2 regions of the Angustibacter sp. Root456 genome follow, and region 2 is predicted to be linked to the other one. Evidence: riboswitches for the same ligand, from Rfam matches in the RefSeq annotation. Region 2 holds a riboswitch; the other holds the start of a gene.
The links. Region 2 has a riboswitch for cyclic di-AMP ahead of ASD06_RS19820 (transglycosylase family protein). Riboswitches for the same ligand answer to the same signal wherever they lie in the genome.
Positions count from the first base shown of each region.

Region 1: it holds a riboswitch for cyclic di-AMP, as region 2 does, so the genes downstream of both, ASD06_RS14040 (C40 family peptidase) here and ASD06_RS19820 (transglycosylase family protein) in region 2, are expected to answer to the same signal.

Region 1 is NZ_LMER01000019.1:132,469-144,265, reverse strand. Features, by position in the region: gene ASD06_RS14060 (CoA-binding protein) at 1-214, shown strand, start outside; gene ASD06_RS14055 (cold-shock protein) at 293-496, opposite strand; gene ASD06_RS14050 (DsbA family oxidoreductase) at 702-1,418, opposite strand; gene ASD06_RS14045 (HNH endonuclease) at 1,457-1,969, opposite strand; gene ASD06_RS14040 (C40 family peptidase) at 2,153-2,938, opposite strand; cyclic di-AMP (ydaO/yuaA leader) riboswitch at 2,945-3,161, opposite strand; gene ASD06_RS14035 (metal-dependent transcriptional regulator) at 3,252-3,953, opposite strand; gene ASD06_RS14030 (deoxyribodipyrimidine photo-lyase) at 4,050-5,402, shown strand; gene ASD06_RS14025 (hypothetical protein) at 5,420-6,157, shown strand; gene sigK (ECF RNA polymerase sigma factor SigK) at 6,343-6,951, shown strand; gene ASD06_RS14015 (anti-sigma factor domain-containing protein) at 6,948-7,670, shown strand; gene eda (bifunctional 4-hydroxy-2-oxoglutarate aldolase/2-dehydro-3-deoxy-phosphogluconate aldolase) at 7,971-8,618, opposite strand; gene edd (phosphogluconate dehydratase) at 8,615-10,495, opposite strand; gene ASD06_RS14000 (FAD-binding oxidoreductase) at 10,723-11,797, opposite strand, start outside.
Region 2 is NZ_LMER01000013.1:36,072-47,868, forward strand. Features, by position in the region: gene groL (chaperonin GroEL) at 1-73, opposite strand, end outside; gene ASD06_RS05070 (hypothetical protein) at 294-731, shown strand; gene ASD06_RS05075 (LytR C-terminal domain-containing protein) at 728-1,258, opposite strand; gene ASD06_RS05080 (DUF3263 domain-containing protein) at 1,296-1,589, opposite strand; gene ASD06_RS05085 (pyridoxal-dependent decarboxylase) at 1,674-3,026, opposite strand; gene ASD06_RS19820 (transglycosylase family protein) at 3,157-3,858, opposite strand; cyclic di-AMP (ydaO/yuaA leader) riboswitch at 3,863-4,006, opposite strand; gene ASD06_RS05095 (uracil-DNA glycosylase) at 4,181-4,858, shown strand; gene ASD06_RS05100 (phosphotransferase family protein) at 4,862-6,130, shown strand; gene ASD06_RS05105 (MarR family transcriptional regulator) at 6,161-6,670, shown strand; gene ASD06_RS05110 (APC family permease) at 6,682-8,346, opposite strand; gene ASD06_RS05115 (SGNH/GDSL hydrolase family protein) at 8,498-9,304, shown strand; gene ASD06_RS05120 (sugar O-acetyltransferase) at 9,308-9,856, shown strand; gene ASD06_RS05125 (hydroxymethylglutaryl-CoA lyase) at 9,853-10,767, opposite strand; gene ASD06_RS05130 (GAF and ANTAR domain-containing protein) at 10,849-11,574, shown strand; gene ASD06_RS05135 (AGE family epimerase/isomerase) at 11,579-11,797, opposite strand, start outside.

The DNA.
Region 1 (11,797 bases), on a different contig from region 2:
GGAGTGCGCCGAGCTCGGCATCCAGCGAGTGTGGATGCATCGGGCACCCGGCCAGGGCAGCGTCTCGCCGCAGGCCGCCGCCTACGGGCGCGGCCACGGCATGACCGTCATCGACGGCGGGTGCCCGTGCATGTTCGGCCCGACGGCGGACCGCGGCCACCAGGTCATGCGCTGGGTGTTCACCCTGAACGGCCACGTGCCGCGCACGGTCTAGGACGTCGGGACCGAGCACGACGAAGGGCCCCGCCGAGATCGGCGAGGCCCTTCGCGTGCCGGCGAGCCGGCGGGTGGATCAGATGGGGCGGACGTTCTCCGCCTGCGGGCCCTTCGGGCCCTGCGTGACGTCGAACTCGACGCGCTGGTTCTCGTCGAGCGAACGGTAGCCGTCCGACGCGATCGCCGAGTAGTGCACGAAGACGTCGGCGCCGCCGCCGTCCTGAGCGATGAAGCCGAAGCCCTTCTCGGCGTTGAACCACTTCACTGTGCCCTGGGACATGGATCCTCCTGGTGGGGGCGATACGGCCGGCACTTTGCCGGTCGTGGCGGCCGCGGTGTTCGACGTCCACGAGGAGGGCGAAGCCCAACAACGAGAAAGCGTCCGCGAGATCCCGCGGACGCTTTGGTAAACGATCGAGGAACTGCTACTGCAACCACGCCCTACGGTACCTGGTCCAGCGCCCAGTACCAAGTAGGGCCGCCGCTCAGGTGGTGCAGCCGTCCGGACCGCACACCTCGGCGCCCGCGCCGTCGGTGCTCGGCACGCTCAACAGCGCGGGCCGATGCTCGCTCCACGCCTGGCGCAGCGCCTGCTCGAACAGCTCCACGGGCTGGGCGCCGCTCACCGCGTACCGCCGGTCGATGACGAAGAACGGCACGCCGTTCGCGCCCAGCGCCTGGGCCTCGGCCTGGTCGGCCGCGACGTCGTCGGCGTACTCGTCCGAGCCCAGCACCTCGCGCACGCGCTCGGCCGCCAGCCCCACCTCGGCGGCGAGCCCGGCCAGCGTCTGGGGGTCGCCCACCGCCTGCCCCTCGGTGAAGTAGGCGCGCAGCAGCCGCTCCTTCAGCGCGTCCTGCACCCCGTGCTCAGCGGCGAGGTGCAGCAGCCGGTGGGCATCGACGGTATTCGCGCGCTGGGCCGCTTCGAGGTGGTACTCCAGGCCGTCCTGCGCGGCGACCTGCGACACGCGCTCGTTCATGGCCAGCCCCGCCTCGCGGCCCCCGCCGTACTTGCGGCCGAGGTACGTCGCGACGTCCTCGGTGCTCTCCCGCGGCGCCGTCGGGTCGAGCTGGAACGAGCGCCAGGTCACCTGCACCGGCACCCCGGACGACGCCACGGCCGCCTCCAGCCGCCGCTTGCCGATGTAGCACCACGGGCACACGATGTCCGACCAGATCTCGACCTTCAGCGCATCAGTCACGCAGGCGCCAACACCGCTGCTGCCCCGAGCCTTCCCGCTCAGGCGGCGACGGAGAGGAACTCCTCCCACGACGGGTCGAGCGACTCCGCCCCCCGCAGCGCCCACAACGGCCCGGACGGCGCGACCGGCCGCTGGTGCAGCCGCCACCCCATCTCCTCCGGCGTCCGATTGCCCTTCGCGCTGTTGCAGCGCAGGCAGCAGGCCACGAGGTTCTCCCACGCGTCGGCGCCGCCGCGCGAGCGGGGCATGACGTGGTCGACCGTCGCGGCCTGGGCGCGGCAGTAGGCGCAGCGGTGGCCGTCGCGTCGCAGCACGCCCCGACGCGTCACCGCCACCGCCCGCCGGCGCGGGGCACGCACGTAGCGCACGAGCAGGATCACCGAGGGTGTCGCCATCGACAGCCCGTCGCGGTGCACGGAGCCGGGGCTGCGCAGCGGCTCGTCGGACTCGGCCAGCACGCTGGCCTTGCCGCCCAGCACGAGCACCACGGCCCGCTTGAACGACACCACCGACAACGGCTCGTAGCCGGCGTTGAGCACGAGCGTGCGCATCGCGCGCCCCTCTCTCGCCGGCGCGGCCCAGCTGGCGTGCGGGACACGTCGGCGTCTCGGAGTCCGCCCGGATTGACGGCCCTGGCGTCAGGGTAGGCGGCGAACCGCCCGAGGTCACGCAGAAAACGCGCACGGGCCCGCCACCGAGTCGGTGGCGGGCCCGTGCGAGAAGGCCGTGCGACGTCAGCCGTGGACGCGGCCGTACGTGGCGCTGCTGGAGTACACCGCACGCTTCTGGACGTCCTTGCCGGTGCGGGGGGCGTCCCACATCATGCCGTTGCCCGCGTAGATGCCGACGTGGCCGGGCAGGAACACCAGGTCACCCGGCACGGCCTCGCTGCGCGAGATGCGGGTGGTGGCCGCCCGCTGCGCGCTCGAGGTGCGCGGCAGGTCGATACCCACCTGGCGGAAGACGTAGGAGGTGTAACCGGAGCAGTCGAAGCCAGCGGGCGTGGTGCCGCCGTACTGGTAGGGCGTGCCCTCGTAGCGCGCGGCGATCGCCATCACGGCGGCGCCGAACTCCGGCGACCCGGGCGCGCCGGCCTTGATGCTCACCGGAGCGGGCGCGGGCGCGGCAGGCGCGGTGCGCTCGCTGGAGCGGCTGACCCGCTCGGTGGCGCGCTGCAACTTCACGACCGGCTTCGGCTTGGGCTTGGGCTTCGGCTTGGTCGCCACCGCCGTGAAGCCGATCTCGCCGAACGACGGAGCGGCGGCGACGCCGTCCACCAGCGCGGCGGGCACAGCCGACGCCTGCTGGACGCCGTTGGGCGCCTCGGTCGTGGTGGCCGCGGTGTCGACGCTCGCCGGCGCGGCGTGAGCCTGCAGGCCGAGCGAGGCGACCAGACCGCCGGAGACCGCGAGCACCGCGGACGTCTTGGCGACGGCACCGGTCGAGCTGGATGAGGGAGCGAGGAGCGTGGACGCGTGTCGCGCGGGCGCGCGATGGCGCCCGGGGGTACGAGTCGTCACAGTCGTAGAGCCTCTCCGACGCCTTCGAGGTGAGCTGTCGGGTTCGGGTGGAGAGTGTTCACCCGGCCACCGGTGCTGGGCTCGCGCCCTGCTGTGGTGGCTTCACCCCAAGACCGTCACGGATGGCTTCCGCGCCGGTCGGACTACGTGGGTCCCCCGCCTCTGCCAGACGGTGTCGTGCGGTTCCTCGGGATGCGGTGGCAGAGTTCGGCGTCCGCGTCGAGGGCCCTCCGCGGGGACGGTGGGCACGGGCCAAACTACACAGTCCGACCCCGTGCTGTCACGCCCCCGGCGAGTCCGCGTCACCCGGGCGTCACCGAGCCGGTGCCGGGACGGCGAACACGTGCTCGGCGGTGCGGCGATCGACGGCGACCTCGCGCCCGTCGGCGCCCACCACGACCAGCCGGTCGCCGTCACGCCGCACCTGCACCCGCTCGCCCGGCCGCAGCCCCGCCTGGTGCAGCGCGCCGAGCAGCTGCGGGTCGCCCTGGGCCGGCTCGCCGATGCGGTGCACGACGACGTCTGACGCCGTCGCCCCCGCCAGCTCGCCGAGCTGGCGCAGGCCGCCACCCAGGAACTGCTCGCCGCCGTCTGACTCCCCCAGCTCGTCCAGACCCGGGATCGGGTTGCCGTACGGCGACTGGGTGGGGTGGTCGAGGATCTCGAGCAGCTTGCGCTCGACCCGCTCGCTCATGACGTGCTCCCAGCGGCACGCCTCCTCGTGCACGAACTCCCACTCCAGCCCGACGACGTCGACGAGCAGTCGCTCGGCCAGGCGGTGCTTGCGCATCACGCGGGTGGCCTTCTGCCGGCCGTCGTCGGTGAGCTCGAGGTGCCGGTCGCCGGTGACGTGCACCAGGCCGTCACGCTCCATGCGCGCCACCGTCTGCGACACCGTCGGACCGCTGTGCCCGAGGCGCTCGGCGATGCGGGCGCGCATCGGCACGATGCCCTCCTCCTCGAGCTCGAAGATGGTGCGCAGGTACATCTCGGTGGTGTCGATCAGGTCGCTCACGTGCGCTGGGCCTCTCTGGTGGTCGCTCGGGGCGAGCCTACGCGGCGAGCGCGCCACCGCCGCGCCGTGCGGGAGGCGGCCCCCTAGCGTGACGGCGTGCCTGACACCGTGCTGTGGTTCCGGCGCGACCTGCGCCTCGCCGACCACCCTGCGCTGCACGCGGCCGCCCAGGCTGCGGACGGCGGCCGCGTGCTGGCGCTGTTCGTCCTCGACGACCGGCTGCTGAACGCCTCCGGCGCACCGCGCGTCAGGTGGCTGCTGAGGTCGCTGCAGGCGCTGCGGGCGGCCACGGACGGCGCGCTCGTCGTCCGGCACGGCAACCCCGCCAATGTGCTGCCTGACGTCGCGCGCGAGCTGGGTGCGGCGTCGGTGCACGTCACCGCGGACGCCGGCCCCTACGGGCGCGGGCGCGACGAGGCGGTCGAGCGAGCCCTCGAGGTGCCCCTGGTGCGCACCGGCACGCCGTACGCCGTCGGCCCGGGCTCGGTGACCAAGGGCGACGGCACGCCGTACCAGGTGTTCACGCCCTTCTCGAAGGCTTGGACGGCGCACGGCTGGCCGGCCCCGGCCGGCGACCCGCCGCCGGGGCTGCGCTGGGCCCGCACGGTGGACTCCGCCGACCTGCCTGCCGAGCCCGACCTCGACGGCGTCGAGCTGCCGGACGTCGGTGAGCGGGCAGCCCTGCAGCGCTGGCGGGAGTTCCGCGACGACGCCCTCGACCGCTACGCGGACGACCGCGACCGGCCCGACCTCGACGGCACCTCGCAGCTGTCGGCGCACCTGAAGTACGGCGAGATCCACCCGCGCACGCTGCTGGCCGACCTCGCCGGGCGCCGCAGCAAGGGCGCTCAGACCTTCCGCAGCGAGCTGTGCTGGCGCGAGTTCTACGCCGACGTCCTGTGGCACCACCCCGAGAGCGCCCGCGAGTACCTGCGGCCCGAGTACGCGCGGCTGGGCTACGACGAGCCCGGCGACGGTTTCGACGCCTGGCGCGAGGGCCGCACCGGCTATCCCTTCGTCGACGCCGGCATGAGGCAGCTGCGGGCCACCGGGTGGATGCACAACCGGGTGCGCATGGTCACCGCGAGCTTCCTGGTGAAGGACCTGCACGTCGAGTGGCAGCACGGGGCGCGGCACTTCCTGCGCTGGTTGCGCGACGGCGACCTCGCGAGCAACAACCACGGCTGGCAGTGGGTGGCCGGCTCGGGCACGGACGCCGCGCCGTACTTCCGGGTCTTCAACCCGGTGGGCCAGGGGCTGCGCTTCGACCCCGACGGTGCCTACGTGCGGCGCTGGGTGCCCGAGCTCGCGCACCTGCACGGTGCCGCGGCGCACGAGCCGTGGGAGCACGACGACGGCTACGCCCACGACTACCCGCGACGGATCGTCGACCACGCCGAGGAGCGGGCTGAGGCGCTGCGCCGCTACGAGAGCGTGCGCCGCCGCTAGGTCGCTAGGGTCGCTGCGTGAGCACCCTCGTCATCCCTCAGCGTTACAACGGCCCCTCCCGGTCGGGCAACGGCGGCTGGACCTGCGGCGCGTTGGCGCAGCACGTCGTGGCCGGCGAGGGCGAGGCCGTGCAGGTGCGGCTCATGGCGCCCCCGCCGCTCGACGTCGAGCTGGCGGTGACGGGCGACGACCGCGAGGCGACGGCGGCTGACGGCGAGCGGCCGGTGGCGGTCGCCTCGCTCGTGCCGTCGCCGTTCACCGAGGCGGCGGTGGAACCGGTGTCGTGGGACGTCGCCCTCGACGCCCAGTCGCGCTACCGCGGTCTGCACGACCACCCCTTCGCGACCTGCTTCTCGTGCGGCACGGGGCGTCCGGCGTCCGACGGGCTGGCGCTGCGGCCAGGACCGCTCGCCGACCGTCCGGAGGTGACGGCCTGCACGTGGGTGCCCGCTGACGACGTCGCCGGGCCGGACGGGCGCGTGACCACCGAGGTCACGTGGGCGGCGCTCGACTGCCCGGGCGGCTGGTCGGTCGACCTCGCCGGGCGCCCCATGGTGCTCGGCACGATGACGGCTCGGGTCGACGCGCTCTCGCGGGCCGGCGTCCGGCACGTCGTGATGGGCCGGGTGCAGCGCCAGGAGGGCCGCAAGGCCTGGACCGAGACGGCGCTCTACGCCCTCGACCCCGCCCCGCGCCTGCTCGCACGCGCCGCGGCCGTCTGGATCGCCGTCGACCCCGCCACCATCACCCCCTGACCAGCCGTGCCGGCCGCACATCGTGGTGGCGGCGCATCGCCGGTGATGCCCAGCCGCCACGATCGTGAGCCCCACGACGTGCTCGGGGACCCACTTCACGTGATCATCGGGGGACCACCAATCCGCTCGGGGGGTGGCGTCGAAGAAGGGTCGACCACGTGATGCCACGCCTGAAGGGAGTCCTCATGGGCTCGACGCAGCGGCGCTTGGGAGTCGTCCCGGACGACGCCAGGGCCACCGGCGACGCCGCCGACTCCCTGGAGGCGCTGGTGACCCAGGTCGCCCGCGGGGACGAGGCGGCCTTCGAGGTGCTGTTCCGCCGCACGGGCGGCCCGGTGCTGGGCGTTGTGCGGCGCGTCCTGCGCGACCCCGCGCAGTCCGAGGAGGTGGCCCAGGAGGTCATGGTCGAGGTGTGGCGCACCGCGACCCGCTTCGACCCTTCCCGCGGCAGCGCCACCACGTGGATCATGACCATGGCGCACGCCCGCGCCGTCGACCGCGTCCGGTCGGCCCAGGCCGCCCGCGACCGCGACGAGCGGGTGGGGCGCCGCGACACCGTGCGCGAGTACGACGAGGTGGCCGAGGAGGTCGAGGTGCGGCTGGAGCAGCAGGCGGTGCGCAGCTGCCTCGGTGGGCTCACCGAGCTGCAGCGCGAGTCCGTGCAGCTGGCCTACTACGGCGGCTACACCTACCGGGAGGTCGCCGAGCTGCTCGACGTGCCCCTCGGCACGATCAAGACCCGCCTGCGCGACGGTCTGATCCGTCTGCGCGACTGCCTGGGGGTGCCAGCATGACTCGCGACGGCACGACGCACGACCTGCACACCCTCACCGGCGCGTACGCCCTGGACGCCCTCGACGACCCCGAGCGGCGCGAGTTCGAGGCCCACCTCGCCGAGTGCGAGTCGTGCACCGAAGAGGTCCGCGGCCTGCGCGCCACCGGCGCCATGCTCGGGGTGGCCGCGGCCAGCGGCGTGCCGGCGTCGTTCCGGGACTCGGTGATGGAGCAGGTGCGTGCGACGCGTCAGCTCCCGCCCGTCTCGGACGCCGGCACCGTCACCTCGCTGCTCCGGCGCTCGCGCGTGGCGTCCCGCACGTTCCTCGCCGTGGCGGCCGCGCTCGTCGTCGTGGCCGGGAGCCTCGGCGCGGTGGCGGTGCAGCAGCACCGGGAGGCCGTGCGGGTCGAGCAGGCCGCTTCGCAGATGGCGGCCGTGCTCGCCGCGCCGGACGCCCGGCAGATCGACGGCGGCGGTGTGGCCCGCGTGATCGTCGCCCCGTCGGAGGGCAAGGCGGTGTTCGTCGGCCAGAAGCTGCCGGCCACCGACGCCCAGCACGTGCTGCAGCTGTGGGTGATCGACGGCGGTGCGCGCTCGGTGGGCCTGATCCACGGGTCGCAGGCCCTGCTCGCGACCGGTGTCACGCCGGGCGCCAAGCTCGGCGTCACCGTGGAGCCGGCCGGTGGCTCCAAGCAGCCCACGACGGCACCGATCATGACGATGGACCTCGGCGCCTGACGCGGTTCCACAACTGAACCGCAATACCGTTGCACCGCACCACATCCGGACGTACCGTCATGGCACACGGGAAAGGAGGTGGTCCGAGAGGTGATTGATCTACGGACGCGTGAGGTGGCTGCCCGCTAGCCGCCGTCGAAGTCGGACGGGCTCCTTCGATCCCACGACCGCGAACGGTCCCCTCGGGGACGCCGTGGCCAGCGAGATCCAGGCAGTCACCGTTGGCCCGCAGGAGCCGCGCCTCGTCCAGCGCGGCGGTCCCTCACCGAGGGGCAGCCTGCGGGCCTTCACCTGCCCGCGTCAGGGACGCAGCGCGGCGGCCTGGCGGGCGAGGCCCTCGACGACGTCCCAGCGCCCTTCGCGCACGGCGTCCTTCGGCGTGAGCCACGACCCGCCGACGCACGGCACGCTCGGCAGCGCGAGGTACGTCGGTGCGCTGGTCGGGGTGATCCCGCCCGTCGGGCAGAACCGCAGGTGCGGCAACGGCCCGGCGACAGCAGCCAGGTAGTCGCGGCCACCGCTCGGCTCAGCGGGGAAGAACTTCATCGCCGTCAGGCCGCGCTCGGCGAGCGTCATCATCTCGGTGACGGTGCCCGCACCGGCCAGCAGCGGGACGCCGGCCCCGAGCGCCGCGTCGAGCAGGCGCGGCGGCGAGCCCGGGGTGACGAGGAACGACGCCCCCGCCTCGACGGACGCCGTCACCTGGTCAGCGGTGACCACCGTGCCTGCTCCCACGAGCATGTCGGGCACCTCGGCGGCCACGCGCCGGATGGCCTCCAGTCCGGCCGGCGTGCGCAGAGTGATCTCGATGACACCCACACCGCCACGCAGCAGAGCGCCCGCCAGGGGGACGGCGTCGGCGACGTCCTCGATCACCACCACCGGCACGACCGGCGACGTGGTCATGACGTCGTCGACGGTCACGGGACCCACCGTCGGCGCGCTCACGAGGCGCTCCCGAAGGCCGGAACCGCCTGCGGTGCAACCACTGCAGAGGGTGGCGTTCCGAACACGTGCGCCCCTCGATCGGCCGGCCCGACGTTCCCTCGCATCACACCGAACAGCTCACGTCCCGTACCGCGCTCACTCCCCCCCGTCGCGTCAGCCGGCTCACGGGCGGCCAGCTCGTCGGCGTCGACCAGGACGTCGAGCTGCCCGGTGGTGCAGTCGAGCCGCACGACGTCACCGTCGCGCAGCCGCGCGATCGGCCCACCGTGCACGGACTCCGGCGTCACGTGGATCGCAGCGGGCACCGCGCCGGACGCCCCCGACATCCGCCCGTCGGTCACGAGCGCCACGCGGAAGCCGCGCCGCTGCAGCACCGTCAGCGACGGCGTCAGCTGGTGCAGCTCGGGCATGCCGTTGGCCGAAGGCCCCTGCTCGCGCACCACGACGACGACGTCGCGGTCGAGCTCGCGGCGCGAGAACGCCTCCAGCACAGCGGTCTGGTCGGAGAAGACCCGCACCGGCGCCTCCACCACGCGGTGCTCGGGCGCCACCGCCGACACCTTGACCACCGCGTGACCGAGCGACCCGCGCAGCACCCGCAGGCCGCCGTCCGGGGCGAACGGCGCGGACGCCGGGCGCAGCACGTCGAGGTCACCGCTCACGGACGGCGCGTCGTCCCACCGCAGGTCGCCGGCGTCGTCCAGCCACGGCGTTCGGCGGTAGCGCTGCAGACCGTCACCGGCGAGGGTGCGCACGTCGGGGTGCAGCAGCCCCGCGTCGAGCAGCGTGCCGACGAGGAACGGCGTGCCACCCGCGGCGTGGAAGTGGTTCACGTCCGCCGTGCCGCTCGGGTAGAGCCGCGTGCACAGCGGGATCACGCGCGAGAGGTCGTCGAGGTCCTCCCACGTCAGCTCGATACCGGCCGCCGCCGCCATCGCAACGAGGTGGATCGTGTGGTTGGTCGAGCCGCCGGTGGCCAGCAGCGCGACCGCGCCGTTGACCACGACGCGCTCGTCCACGACCTCGCCGATGCCGTACGGCGCGTCGCTGGCTGCGATCTGCGCAACCCGTTGCGTGGCAGCGGAAGTGAGCGCCGCGCGCAGGGGGTCATCGGGCGAGATGAAGGCGGCGCCGGGCAGGTGCAGGCCCATGACGTCCATGAGCAGCTGGTTGGAGTTCGCGGTGCCGTAGAAGGTGCACGTGCCGGGCGAGTGGTACGACGCCACCTCCGCCGCCAGCAGCTCGGTGCGACCCACCGTGCCTTCGGCCGCGGCCCGGCGTACCGCGGCCTTCTCGGCATTCGGGAGCCCGCTCGCCATGGGTCCTGCGGGCACGAAGGCGGTCGGCAGGTGACCGAAGGCCAGCGCCCCGGCCACCATGCCGGGCACGATCTTGTCGCAGACACCGAGCATCAGCGCAGCGTCGAAGACGTCGTGCGACAACGCGATCGCCGTGGCCATGGCGATGACGTCACGGCTGAAGAGGCTGAGCTCCATGCCCGGGCGTCCCTGGGTGACGCCGTCGCACATCGCCGGCACGCCACCGGCCACGCGGGCGACGGCTCCGACGTCCGTGGCGGCCGCCTTGATGTCGCGCGGGTAGGTCTCGTACGGCGCGTGGGCCGAGAGCATGTCGTTGTAGGCCGTGACGATCGCGATGCTCGCGGCCTCGTCGCCGGACAGCGCCGCGCGCTCGCTCGCACCGCACGCCGCGACGGCGTGGGCGAGGTTGCTGCAGCCCAGCGCCGACCGCGGGCGCCCGTGGGCGCGCGCCGCGGCGAGCTGTGCGAGGTAGGCCGAGCGCTGCGGCGCGCTGCGCTCGACGATGCGTTCGGTGACGTCGTGGACCACACGGTGCAGCGGGGTGACGCGTGCCATCAGGCTCCTGTCGTCGTGGCCGGCCGAGATGCGGCGGGCCACGGACGACGACGCTGGCGTCCGCGATGGGTGTGACTCAGGTCACGCTATCGAGGTCCGTGATCGGGGTGCCAAACCTACTCGGGCGTAGTCCCGCCATCCGGACGCCGCCGCTTCCGGCAAAATCCCCGGAATTCGTACGCCTGGCCCGCCCCAGGCGTACGAATTCCCAAGAATTTGCCGGTCACTCAGGCGGGCGGGATGTTCTGGTTGACGTGGAACAGGTTCGTCGGGTCGTAGGCCCGCTTGACCTGCCGCAGCCGGTCGTAGTTCGGCCCGTAGGCCGCCCGCACCCGCTCGGCCCCCTCGTCCTGCAGGAAGTTGACGTAGGCGCCCCCGGCGGACGTCGGGTGAAGCTGCTCCCAGTACGCCTTCGCCCAGCTGGTGATCGCTGGGGCGTTCGCCGGGTCGGGGTCGACGCCGACGATGACCCCGGCCCACCCGCCGCGGCGGTAGGGGAACGCCGTCGCGTCGGCCGCCACGCGCGTGGCCGCACCGTCGATCGGGTACAGGTGCATCGTGGAGTGCCCGGTCGGGAGCTCGGCGCCGTACCGCTCGTGGACCGCGACGGCCTCGTCGCTGACGTGCTCGTAGACGTCGGCGCGCCAGTACCACTGCAGGCCCGCGGGGTAGAGGGCGTCGAAGGCGCTCTGCAGCGCGGGGAACGGCATCGGCTGCACGCCCACCAGCAGCGGCGAGCCGAACTCCCGCACCGGCGCCAGCACCTCGTCGGCGCGCGCCGGGTCGCCGGTGTAGCACCAGACGATGCCGGCGGCCTTGCGCCCGTGCAGCTCCTCCGGGAACGGCGGCGCCGGCGGGATCGTGAGCAGGGCGAACCACCCGCTCAGCTCCTCGGGCAACGTCGGCAGCAGGTCGCGGTACCAGCGCAGGACGTCGCCGGCGTCCTCGAGCGCGTACAGCACCGGCCCACCCACCACCGTGCCGTGGTCGCCGATCGCGTGCGCGCGGAACGTGAACCGCGTGACGACGCCGAAGTTGCCGCCGCCGCCGCGCAGCGCCCAGAACAGGTCCGGGTGCGACTGCGCGTCGGCCGTTACGACCGACCCGTCCGCCAGCACCACCTGCGCCGCGAGCAGGTTGTCGACCGTCATCCCGAAGCGACGCGTCAGGTAGCCGACACCGCCGCCCAGCGTCAGACCGCCGACTCCGGTGCTCGACAGGAACCCGCACGGCACCGCGATGCCGTCCTCGAAGGTCGCGGCGTCGACGTCGTGCCAGGTGCACCCTCCGCCGACGTGCACG
Region 2 (11,797 bases):
CGTCGGCGAGGGTGTTCATGCCCCGCTCGAGCCCGCGGCGGGCCTCCTCGTCGAAGGCGATGATCTTGGCCATGCTCTCGGGTTCCTCCCGTGATCGGGTGGTGGTGACCGCGTGGTGCCCGCGACGGACGAGCGGGGCCGGAGCGCTCTGGTCACGCACCGGCCGGCGCCCTCACCAGGCGGTCGACGTCTGTAGCACTCGGGGTTGCAGAGTGCTAGGTCAATGATTAGCACTCGGCCCCCTTGAGTGCAAATGGTTGGGCACAGGGTGCGCTGACGTGCATGATCACGGCATGGGTGCGGGGCTTCGCGGACGCGACCGGGTGCGCCAGGTGGTCAACGTGCTCACCCTGGCGACCCCCTTGGGGCTGCTCCTCGCGCGGCTGGGCCACGCGCGGCTGCACCCCGGACCACACGGCACGATCGTGGCCGCGGGGTATCGCTCGCGCTTCCCGGCGCCGCGCGCCCCGGCCCTGACGATCGGCGACGTGATCCTGCTGCGCCTGGACGACGCCGCGCTGGCGACCCGGCCCCAGCTGCTCGCTCACGAGGCGCGGCACAGCGTGCAGTGGGCCTGGCTGCTGGGCGTCGCCGGCTTCCCGCTGGCCTACGGGCTGGCCACGCTCTGGTCGCTGGCCACGGTGCGTGACACCGCCCTGGGGAACGTGTTCGAGCGGCGGGCCGGTCTCGTGGCCGGCGGCTACCTCGCACCCGAGCCCGACGGGCGCTAGGGCCGGAAGTCGCCGTCCAGCACCACCGTCACCCGGTTCGACCCGAAGTCGGCCGACTCGGTGACCGTGCCGAGTCCCAGATCGGCCGCCACGGCCTGGGCCGTGGCGCGCAGGGACGCGCTGCCGTAGAAGACCGTGGTGCCGCTCACGCCCCCGCGGTAGTTGCCGGTGCTGCGGATGGCCCAGCCGGCCGTCTTCAGCCGGGCTGCCCCCTTGCTCGCCAGGCCGCTGGTCGACGTGGAGTTCAGGACGGTGACGGGCAGGGTGCGGTCGGCAGTGGGCGCCGGGGTGGTCGGGGCGGGCGCCGCCGTCTTCGTGGTCGACCCCTTGGCGGTCTTGGCGGTCGACGGCGAGGAGCCGGCCTTGACGGTGCTGGACGCCGGCGCGTCCGAGCCGGTGAACCAGCCGCTCGCGAACCCCACGATGAGCAGGATCGCCACGGCGGCGACGAGCCACGGGATGGCCGACGTCGGGCCCTGGCTCGCCGGGCGGTGCGCGCCGCGGCGCTCGGGGAAGCCGGTGCTCATGCCGCGCACCCCCGGCAGCCGGCGCAGCCGGGCAGGGTCAGACCTGCAGGCCGAGTCGGCGCGCCGAACGCGCCCGCTGGCGCGAGGCGCGCATGCGACGCAGGCGCTTGACCAGCATCGGGTCGAACTCCAGGGCGTCCTGCCGGTCGATGAGGGCGTTGAGCACCTGGTAGTAGCGGGTGGCGGACATGTCGAACAGCTCGCGGATCGCCTGCTCCTTCGCGCCCGCGTACTTCCACCACTGCCGCTCGAAGGACAGGACCTCGCGGTCGCGCTCGGACAGCCCGCTGGCCACCGTGTCGGCGGTGCGGTCGGTCGTTGCGGCGTCCATGCTGACCCTCCTGCTCGGCGTGCGTTCCACGGTAGAGCGTAAACCACAGCGTTGTCATTCGCCGCACCCTCAGTCGATCGCGTGTCATGCCATCGTGTCGAGGATGGTCGAGATGTCACCCTCGGTGGTGTTGGGGTTGACGATGGCGAAGCGCGTGACGGTCTCCCCTTCGTGCGAGGTGGGGACGACGAACGCGAGGTTGGCGATGAGCAGGCGGTCGGACCACAGCTGGTACTGCTGCGGCGTCCAGCCCACGCGCCGGAACACCACGACGGAGGTGTCGGGCTCGCGCAGCAGCTCCAGGTAGTCGCGCCGCTCGATCTCGGCGGCGGCGAACCGCGTGACCTCGAGGGTGCGCTCGATGGCCTCGGTGTAGGCGTCGGTGCCGTGCGTGGCGAGGCTGAACCAGAACGGCAGCCCGCGGGCCCGGCGGGTGAGCCCCACCGAGTAGTCCGAGGGGTTGAACTCGGCCGCGTCGGTGAGCACGTCGAGGTAGCCGGCCTTCTGGGTGTGCGCGGCGCGGCCCTGCTGAGGGTCGCGGTAGATGAGCGCGCAGCAGTCGAAGGGCGCGAACAGCCACTTGTGCGGGTCGACGATGAACGAGTCACAGCGCTCGATGCCGGCGTAGCGGTGGCGGATGCTCGGTGCGGCCAGCCCGGCGCCGCCGTACGCACCGTCGACGTGGAACCACGCGCCCAGCTCGGCGCAGACGTCCGCGACGGAGTCGAGGGCGTCGACGATGCCGAAGTTCGTGGTGCCGGCCGTGGCCACGACGGCGAACAGCCCGTCGGCGCCGACGGTCTCCAGCGTGCGGCGCAGGTTCTCACCGGTGAGCCGCCCGTGCTCGTCGACCGGCACGCCGACGAAGTCGACGTCCATGACGTCGCACGCGCTCTTGATCGACGAGTGCGCCTGCGTGGTGCCGGCCACCTTCCAGCGGGCGGGCGGGTCGCCCGCACGGCTCACCTTGGCCGCGTGCCGCGCCGCGACGAGCGCCGAGAGGTTGCCGATGGTGCCGCCCGGCACGAAGACTCCCCCCGCCCCCTCGGGCAGCCCCACGAGGTCGCTGATCCACCGCAGGGCGGCGTTCTCGGCGTGCACGGCACCGGCACCCTCGAGCCACGAGCCGCCGTAGATGGACGACGCGCCCACCACGAGGTCGAACAGCGTGCTGGCCTCGGTGGGCGCGCACGGGATGAACGACAGGTAGCGCGGGTGGTCGGTGGAGATGCAGGCGGGGGCGAGCACCTCGGTGAACAGCTCGAGGGCCGTCTGGCCCCCGAGGCCACCGGCGGTGATGGTGCGGCCCGCGGCCTCGTCGAGCTCGGCGGCCGAGCGGGGCCCGTCGAGCGGCACCGGGTGCATCCGCGAGCGCTTGAGCGTGTAGTCGAGGACGGCCTGGCTCAGGGCCTCGACGTCGGAGTCGAATCGGTGCACGTGCGTGAGTGTAAGCAGCGCGCGGGCGGCTGCGAGATTCCGCTGCCGCCCGCGCGAAGGTCAGCCCAGGTCAGCCCAGGTCAGCCCAGGTCAGCCCAGGTCAGCCCAGGTCAGCCCAGGTCAGCCCGAATCAGCGGGGCAGCGCCAGGTGCTGGCCCACGAAGATGCGGTCGGGGTTGGAGCCCACGAGGCGCTTGTTCTTCAGGTACAGCGCGCGCCAGCCGCCGCGCACGTGCTGCTGAGCGGCGATCTTGCTCAGCGTGTCGCCCGAGCGCACGAGGTACTGGCCGCGCACCGCTCGGGTCGTCGCGACCTTCTTGGCGGCGCGGTGGGTGCGCGTGCGGTGCGTGACCTTGGCGGCGGCCTTCTTCTTCACCGTCTTCTTCACCGTGTGCTTGATCGCGGTGCGGCTGGTCGAGCGGCTCACGCGCGGCGCGCCGGCGGCGTCGGCGCGGCTCAGGCCGAGCTTGCGCGAGCACGACGGCCACGCACCCCAGCCCTGGGCGTCGAGCACGCGCTCGGCGATGACGATCTGCTCCGCGCGCGACGCGTGGTTGGCGGTGGAGGCGTAGGCGCCGCCACCGAACGCGCGCCAGGTGCTGGAGGAGAACTGCAGGCCGCCGTAGTAGCCGTTGCCGGTGTTGATGGCCCAGTTCCCGCTGCTCTCGCACTGGGCGAGGCGGTCCCACGTGGAGCCGCTGGCCGCGTGGGCCGGGCTGGCGAGGGCGAGGGGTGCGGCGACGACGGCGCCGGCCGTGGTGACGCCGGCGACGAGACGCGCGGAGCGGTTCGCAGCCGCGGGGGCGCGGTGACGAGGGGAGTACGAAGACATGGGTGACCTCTCACGGTGAGCGCCTTCGAGGTGAGCTGTCGGGTTCGGGTTCGTGAGTACCCGGCCAGTCGCGCTGGCTTCACCCCAAGACCACCGAAGCGGTCACGTACGTTGGGTCCCCCGCCTCCACCCACGGCGTGTATCTAGGAGCCGCGACCCGCTGGGTGGAGCTCGGCGCTGCGGGCGCGGTACGTCAGGACGACTCCACGACGGTACGTGAGGCCTCCGAAGATCACAACATGGTTACGTCACTTGGAGCATTGGCATGATCGCTAAGAGTGATCATCTTCTGCCGGTGGATCCCCCTCGATACAGTGCGCCGGTGCCGAGCCGACCCCTCAGCGACCTGGTGGAGCCCGGCTGGGCCCGCGCGCTCGAGGCGGTGGAGCCGCAGATCCGCGCGATGGGCGACTTCCTGCGGGCGGAGGCGGCCGCGGGGCACGGCTACCTGCCCGCCGGCGAGCACGTGCTGCGCGCCTTCCGCCAGCCCTTCGACGCCGTACGCGTGCTCGTCGTCGGCCAGGACCCCTATCCCACGCCCGGCCACCCGGTGGGCCTGTCGTTCTCGGTGGCACCCGGAGTGCGCCCGCTCCCGCGCAGCCTGCAGAACGTCTTCCGCGAGCTCGTCGAGGACGTCGGCTGCCCGCCGCCCGCCGACGGCGACCTGTCGCCGTGGTGCGATCAGGGCGTGCTGCTGCTCAACCGGGTGCTCACCGTCCGCCCCGGCGCGTCCGCGAGCCACCGGGGCAAGGGCTGGGAGGCGGTGACCGAGCAGGCGATCCGGGCGCTCGTGGCGCGTGGCGGCCCGCTCGTCGCCGTGCTGTGGGGACGCGACGCCCAGACCCTGCGGCCCCTGCTCGGCGACGTGCCGCGGGTCGAGAGCGCGCACCCGAGCCCGCTGTCGGCGTCGAGCGGCTTCTTCGGCTCGCGGCCGTTCAGCCGGGCCAACGCGCTGCTGGTGCAGCAGGGCGGTGCCCCCGTCGACTGGTCGCTGGGCTGAGCCGTGGCCGCCCGCGAGGTGCACCTGCTGCTGGTCGATGCCAGCGCCCGGCCGCTCGGGCTGCTCGGGCCGGTGGAGGCGCCCACGCCCTGGTGGCCCGACGTCGAGCCGGTGGTGCGGGCGGTGCGTGAGCGCTGGGACCTCGACGTCCAGGTGCTGCGGGTGCTGAGCGGCAGCTCACGTCCGCAAGCCGACGGCGACGCGGCAGAGGGCGGGGTGGTCACGTACCTGGCGCAGTGCCCGGGCGGCGCCGAGGGAGCCCCGCTGCGGGCCGCCGAACCGGGCCTCGTCGAGGCGGCGCTGGCCGGCGAACCGCTGAGAGCACCGTGGGCCCAGGTGGGCGGACCCGGCCGCATCGCCCGCTGGGCCGATGGGGTGCTCGCCGCCCGCGGTACGCCGCGCACCGGGCCGGTGGAGCAGGTCAAGACGTGGAACCTGTCGTCGATCCTGCGACTGCCCACGGACACCGGGCCGGTGTGGTGCAAGAGCGTGCCGCCGTTCTTCGCCCACGAAGCGGCGGTGATCGACCGCGTGGGACGCCGGCACGCCCGTCTCGTCCCGCAGGTGCTGGGCCGCGACGCGGCCACCGGCTCCATGCTGCTGGCCGACCTGCCAGGCACCGACCAGTGGCAGGCCCCGCTCGGGCGGCTGCTGCAGATGGTCGAGACCGTGGTCGACCTGCAGCACGACGCGGTGCAGTGGGTCGAGGAGCTGCGGCGCCTCGGGCTCCCCGACTGGCGAGGCCCCGCGCTCGCCTCGGCGCTGGCGGTGCTGTGCGGGCGCGCCGACGTCCGCGCGCAGCTCACCGCTCCCGAGCGGGCGGCGCTGGACGCGCTCGTCGCCGACCTGCCGCGCCGCGCGCACGAGCTCGCCGCCTGCGGCCTGCCGGACACCCTCGTCCACGGCGACCTGCACCCGGGCAACTGGAGGCACGGGCCATGTGGGCTCGTACTGCTCGACTGGGGTGACAGCGGCGTGGGCCACCCGATGCTCGATGGCCCGGCGTTCCTCGAGCGCGTGCCGCCAGCGAGCCGGGCCGACGTCCTGGCGGCGTGGACCGCGCGCTGGCGTCACCACGCGCCGCAAGCCGATGTGGCCCGCGCGATGGCCCTGGTGGAGCCGCTGGCCGCGTTGCGCCAGGCCCTGATCTACCAGGGTTTCCTCGACCGCATCGAGCCCGACGAGCGGGTCTACCACCGCGCAGACGTGCCGCGCTGGCTCCGCGCCGCGATCGCCATCGATCCAATATTTGGATGCGAGCAAACGTTGTAGTCACGGCTCGCGGCAGGTACAGTGATGATCATGAGCGCCCACCTCGCTGAGAACACCGCGAGCCCCTCCACCACCGACGCCGACCTCGACGCCCGGGCCGTGCAGGCCACCCTGGCCGCCTCCCGCGCCCTCATGGGCGTGATGGCGCGGTCGATGGCGAGCGTGCTCGACCAGATCACCCTGCCGCAGTTCCGCGTGCTGGTGCTGCTGTCGACGTCGGGCGCCCTGCGCACCGGCGCCCTGGCTGAGCGCAGCGGCGTCCACGCCTCGACCCTCACCCGCACAGCCGACCGCCTGGTGCGCGGGGGCTGGGTGCGCCGCCTGGAGAACCCGCTCAGCCGCCGCGAGGTGCTCATCGAGCTCACCGACGCCGGCGCCGCCCTGGTGCGCGAGGTGACCGAGCGGCGGGCGGCCGAGGCGGCCGAGATCCTCTCGCGCCTGTCGCCCGAGGGCCGAGAGCAGGTGCTCGCGGGCTTCGAGGCGTTCGCCACCGCGGCCGCTGAGCCGACGCCGCAGGACCTGCTGGTGCTCGGCGCCTGACCTGGCGCCGCTCAGACCTTCGCGCCCAGCTCCTCAGCTTCCGCCGACGCCTCGGCGCGGGACTGCTCGACGTGCTCCGCGACGGCGTCGGGGTGCAGCCGCACCGCCAACGCGATGGCGTAGATGACCGCCGTGAGGACGCCGATCACGAGGAACGACCAGCCGAAACCGATGACGTCCCGGCCGCCACCGTAGGGGCCGAGGTAGCTGATGACGGCGAGGCCGGCCATCCACGGCACCATCCAGCTCGCGCCCGAGCGCCACTCCATCTTCGCCTTGAGGTGGCCGGTGACGTGGAAGACACCCATGAGCACCAGGCCGATGAGCACGGCGACGAACAGCTTCCAGTTCACCCGCCAGCCGGCCCAGAACACGATCAGGTTCGAGGAGTAGAAGGCCAGCAGCGGGATGACGTCGCCGCCGATGAGGCGGAAGGTGCGCGGGTGGTCGGGCGCCTGGCGGCGCAGGGCCGCGAGCACCAGCGGGCCCGAGGCGAACGAGAGCACCGTGGCTGAGGTGATGAAACCGACCAGCTGCTGCCAGCTCGGGAACGGCAGGAAGATGATGAGCCCGACGACGAACGCCACGACGAGGCTGATCCACGGCACGCCACTGCGGTTGGTGCGAGCCAGCGACTCCGGGGCGTTCTGGTTGCGCGCCATGGCGTACGAGATGCGCGACGTCGTCGTCGTGTAGATCAGGCCGGTGTCGGCCGGCGACACGACCGCGTCGGCGTAGAGCAGCACCGCGAGCCAGGCCAGGCCGATCGCGCTCGCGATCGCGGCCAGCGGGCCGAAGTCGTTGGCGAACTGCAGCTTCGCCCAGCCACCGGACGACGACAGCGTGCCGGGGTCGACCGCCGCGATGAAGGCGAACTGCAGGGCCACGTAGATGATCGCCGTGATCACGACCGAGCCGATGACGGCGAGGGGCACGTTGCGCTTGGGGTTCTTGGTCTCACCCGCGAGCTCGACGCCCTGCCGGAAACCGAGGTAGGAGAACACGATCCCGGACGTCGCGATCGCCGTGAACACGCCTTGCCAGCCCTCGGGCCGGAAGCCGTGCGAGGTGAAGTTCTCGCCGTGGAACGACGTCACGAGGAACGCGACGATGACCAGCGTGATGATCGCGAGCTTCCACCAGACGAGGATGTTGTTGACCTTGGCGAACCACCGGACGCCCACGTAGTTGATGACGACGAACGCGGCCATCGCGATGACGGCGACGACGTAGCCGAGCGACGTCAGCGTGTGCACGATCTCGCCGTGCACGGTGTGCTTCTCGGTGAACGGTGCGTACTTCGTCGCGTACTGCAGGGCACCCTCGACCTCGATCGGTGCGACGGTGGCGCAGGCCAGCCAGGTGATCCACCCGGCCTGGTAGCTGGCGAACGAGCCGAACGACAGGTGCGGGAAGCGCACCACCCCGCCGGAGAGCGGGAACATCGTGCCGAGCTCGGCGTAGACCAGGCCGATGAGCAGGATCATGAGACCGCCGAGAGCCCACGAGATCATCGCCGCCGGGCCGGCCTCCTGCGAGGCGTTGAGGGCGCCGAACAGCCATCCGGAGCCGATGATCGACCCCACGCTGGCGAACAGCAGGCCGACCAGGCCCACGTCCCGCCGCAGTCCCTGCCGCCCGTCCGCTTCTTGAACGTCGCTGCTGCTGGTGCTCATCTGCGCCTCAACTCCTTGGTGGTGCGCGCCAGTTGTCGTGGGGCATCGATCCAACGCCAGCAACGTAGACCCGGTGGGCCGTTCGCGCCTTTCGAGATCATCTGCGGGGGTGGGGGTGATCGGCGTGCGGCCGGGACGCGACCATGGGGACATGTCGCAGACCGCCGATGCCTGGACCTCGCCCTGGCGCCGCTACGTCGCCCTCGGTGACAGCTTCACCGAGGGCCTCGAGGACCTGACGGACGACGGCACCTACCGCGGCTGGGCCGACCGGCTCGCCGCGCTCCTGGCCGCTGCGGCACCGGGCGACGCGTCCTTCGGCTACGCCAACCTCGCCGTGCGCGGGCGGCTGCTCGGCCAGATCCTCGGCGAGCAGGTGCCGGCGGCCCTCGAGCACGGCGCCGACCTCGTGAGCCTCGTGGGCGGGGGCAACGACATCCTGCGCCCCGGCAGCGACCCCGACGCGCTGGCCGCCGACCTCGAGCGCGCGGTGGAGCGACTGCGGGCGTCGGGCGCCGACGTCCTGCTGGCGACTCCGGTCGACCCGGTGCAGTCGCCCATCATCAACCTGACGCGCGGCAAGGCGGCGGTGTTCGGCACGAGCATCTGGTCGATCGCCCAGCGACACGGTGCGTACGTCATCGACCTGTGGGGCATGAGGTCGTTGCAGGACAGGCGGATGTGGGCCGCCGACCGCATCCACCTCACCACTGGGGGGCACGAGCGCGTGGCGCGCTACGCCGCGGACGTGCTCGGGCTGCGCGGCGACGGCAGCTGGCACGAGCTGCTGCCACCGGCGCCCGCGCGGGTGCGCCGCGAGGCGTGGCGTGAGGACGCCCAGTGGCTGCGGCAGTACGTCGGGCCGTGGGTGGGTCGCCGCCTGCGCCGGCAGTCGTCCGGTGACACCGTGCAACCCAAGCGCCCGCGACCCGAGCCGCTGCAGCCTCCAGGGGACTGACCGGTGCGCGACGAGCAGCGCCTGCCGACGCGGACGCCGGAGTCCCGCGCCTTCGCCGAGCGCGTGCAGACCGTCATGGCGCTCACGGCGCGGCTCAACGCGCTGCCGTTCGACGACCTCGCGGGCCGACGCGGGCTGCTGGCGGAGATCTTCGGCCAGCCGCTGCCGGAGTCGCTGACGGTGCTGCCGCCGTTCTACTGCGACTACGGGCTGGGCTCGTCGTTCGGCGAGCGCGTCTTCGTCAACCAGGGCTGCTTCTTCCTCGACTTCGGCGGCATCACGATCGGCGACCGGGTGCTCATCGGGCCGCGCGTCACGCTGAGCACCGCCGGGCACCCCGTGGAGCCCGAGGAGCGGTTCGACTTCATCACCCACGCGCCGATCGTCATCGAGGACGACGTGTGGATCGGGGCTGCGGTCACCGTGACGCCCGGGGTGACGATCGGCCGCGGGTCGGTGGTCGGCGCCGGGGCCGTCGTCGCGAAGGACGTGCCACCGATGAGCGTCGTGACGGCCACGAGCGCGGTCGAGCGGCGGAGGCTGGGGAACTAGCCCAAGGCGCGGACGGCGTTCGAGGGGCTCGGGCGCCCCATGACGCCGGCGAGCCAGACGCTGGTGGCGACCAGCGCCTCGAGGTCGACGCCCGTCTGGATGCCGAGACCGTGCAGCTGCCAGACGAGGTCCTCCGTGGCGAGGTTGCCCGTGGCCGACTGGGCGAACGGGCAGCCGCCGAGGCCGCCCGCCGAGGCGTCGACCGTCGTGATGCCCTGCTGCAGCGAGACCAGGGTGTTCGACAGCGCCTGACCGTAGGTGTCGTGGAAGTGCACGGCCAGCTGTGCCCGCGGCACACCGGCGTCCGCGAGCGCGTCGAGCAGCCGGACGACCTGGCCCGGCGTCGCGACGCCGATCGTGTCGCCGAGCGAGATCTCGTGACAGCCTTGCTCGCGCAGCGCGACGACGACGTCGACCACCGCGGCCGGGTCGACGTCGCCTTCCCACGGGTCACCGAAGCACATCGAGACGTAGCCGCGCACCGAGCGGCCGGCCGCCAGGGCGCCCGACACGACGTCGGCCGACATCGCGAGCGCCTCGTCGCGGGAGGCGTTGAGGTTCTTGCGCGCGAAGGACTCTGTGGCGCTCACGAACACCGCGAGCTCGGGGACGTCCCGGGCCAGCGCCCGCTCCAGCCCGCGCTGGTTGGGCACCAGCACCGGTGCGCGCACGCCGGCGAGCGGGCCGGTCGACAGCGGCCCGAGCAGGTCGAGGAGCTGCTCGGCGTCGGCGAGCTGGGGCACCCACTTCGGGTGCACGAAGCTGGTGAGCTCGACGGCGGACAGCCCCGTGGCGACCAGGCGGCGCACCAGCTCGGCCTTGACCTCGACCGGCACGACGGCCGCTTCGTTCTGCAGGCCGTCGCGGGCCCCGACCTCGTAGACGGTGACGCGGTCGGGCAGACCGGACATCGGAGACAGTTGGGGCGATCGCACGGCCTACTCCTTGGTCAGTGGGTGCGGGCCGACCTTACGCCGGGGCAGAATGCGCACGTGATTCAGTCCACTCCTGACGGCAACCGGCCGACGCTGGCCGAGACCTTCGCCGAGCTCGCCCGCCTGGTGCACTCGCAGCCGGGACTGGACGAGGTGTGCCAGGCCGTCGTCGACGCCGCCACCCGGCTGGTGCCCGGCTGCGACCACGCCAGCATCATGCTGCGCGAGCGCGGCCGGTTCCGCACCGCCGCGTCGAGCGACGCCATCGGGAGCCGCGTCGACGAGCTCGAGCGCGAGGTGGGCACCGGGCCGTGCGTCGACGCCATCGAGACCGAGTCCTACCAGCTCGACGCCGACATCGCGGAGCACTCGCGCTGGCCCGCGCTCGCCGAGCGGGTGCTCGCGGAGACTCCGGTGCGGGGTATGGCGGGCTACGGCTTGCTCGTCGACGGCCGCAAGACCGGTGCGCTGAACCTGTTCTCCGACACACCCGGCGCGCTGACGGCGGAGTCGGCCGACGCCGGCGTTGTGCTGGCGTCGTTCGCCTCGGTGGCCCTCGGCGGCTCGTCGAGCCACGAGGAGGCGCGCACGCTGTCGGAGGGCATGGCCAGCAACCGCGAGATCGGCATGGCGATCGGCCTGCTCATGGCGGCGCACGGGCTGAGCGCCGAGGAGGCGTTCGCGACCCTGCGCAAGGCCTCGTCGCACCTGAACCGCAAGATCTCTGCCATCGCTCGCGAGCTCGTCGAGAACGAGGGCGTGCACCCGCCGTCCCGCGAGTAGGGGCTCACCGGCGGCGAGCGGCGAGCGCGGCGGCGAGGCTGGGCGCGAGCGGGAGGCGCGGCAGCAGCGTGGCCTGCAGCGCGTGGTAGACGTCGGGCTTGCCCGACCACACGGTGTGCGCCGGCCGCTGGTCGGGGTCGAGCTCGTGCCACCAGCTGCCCCGCGCGTCGTCGAGCAGGTGCTCGCGGGCGTACTGCCACCACTCCTCGTAGTGCTCGCGGTA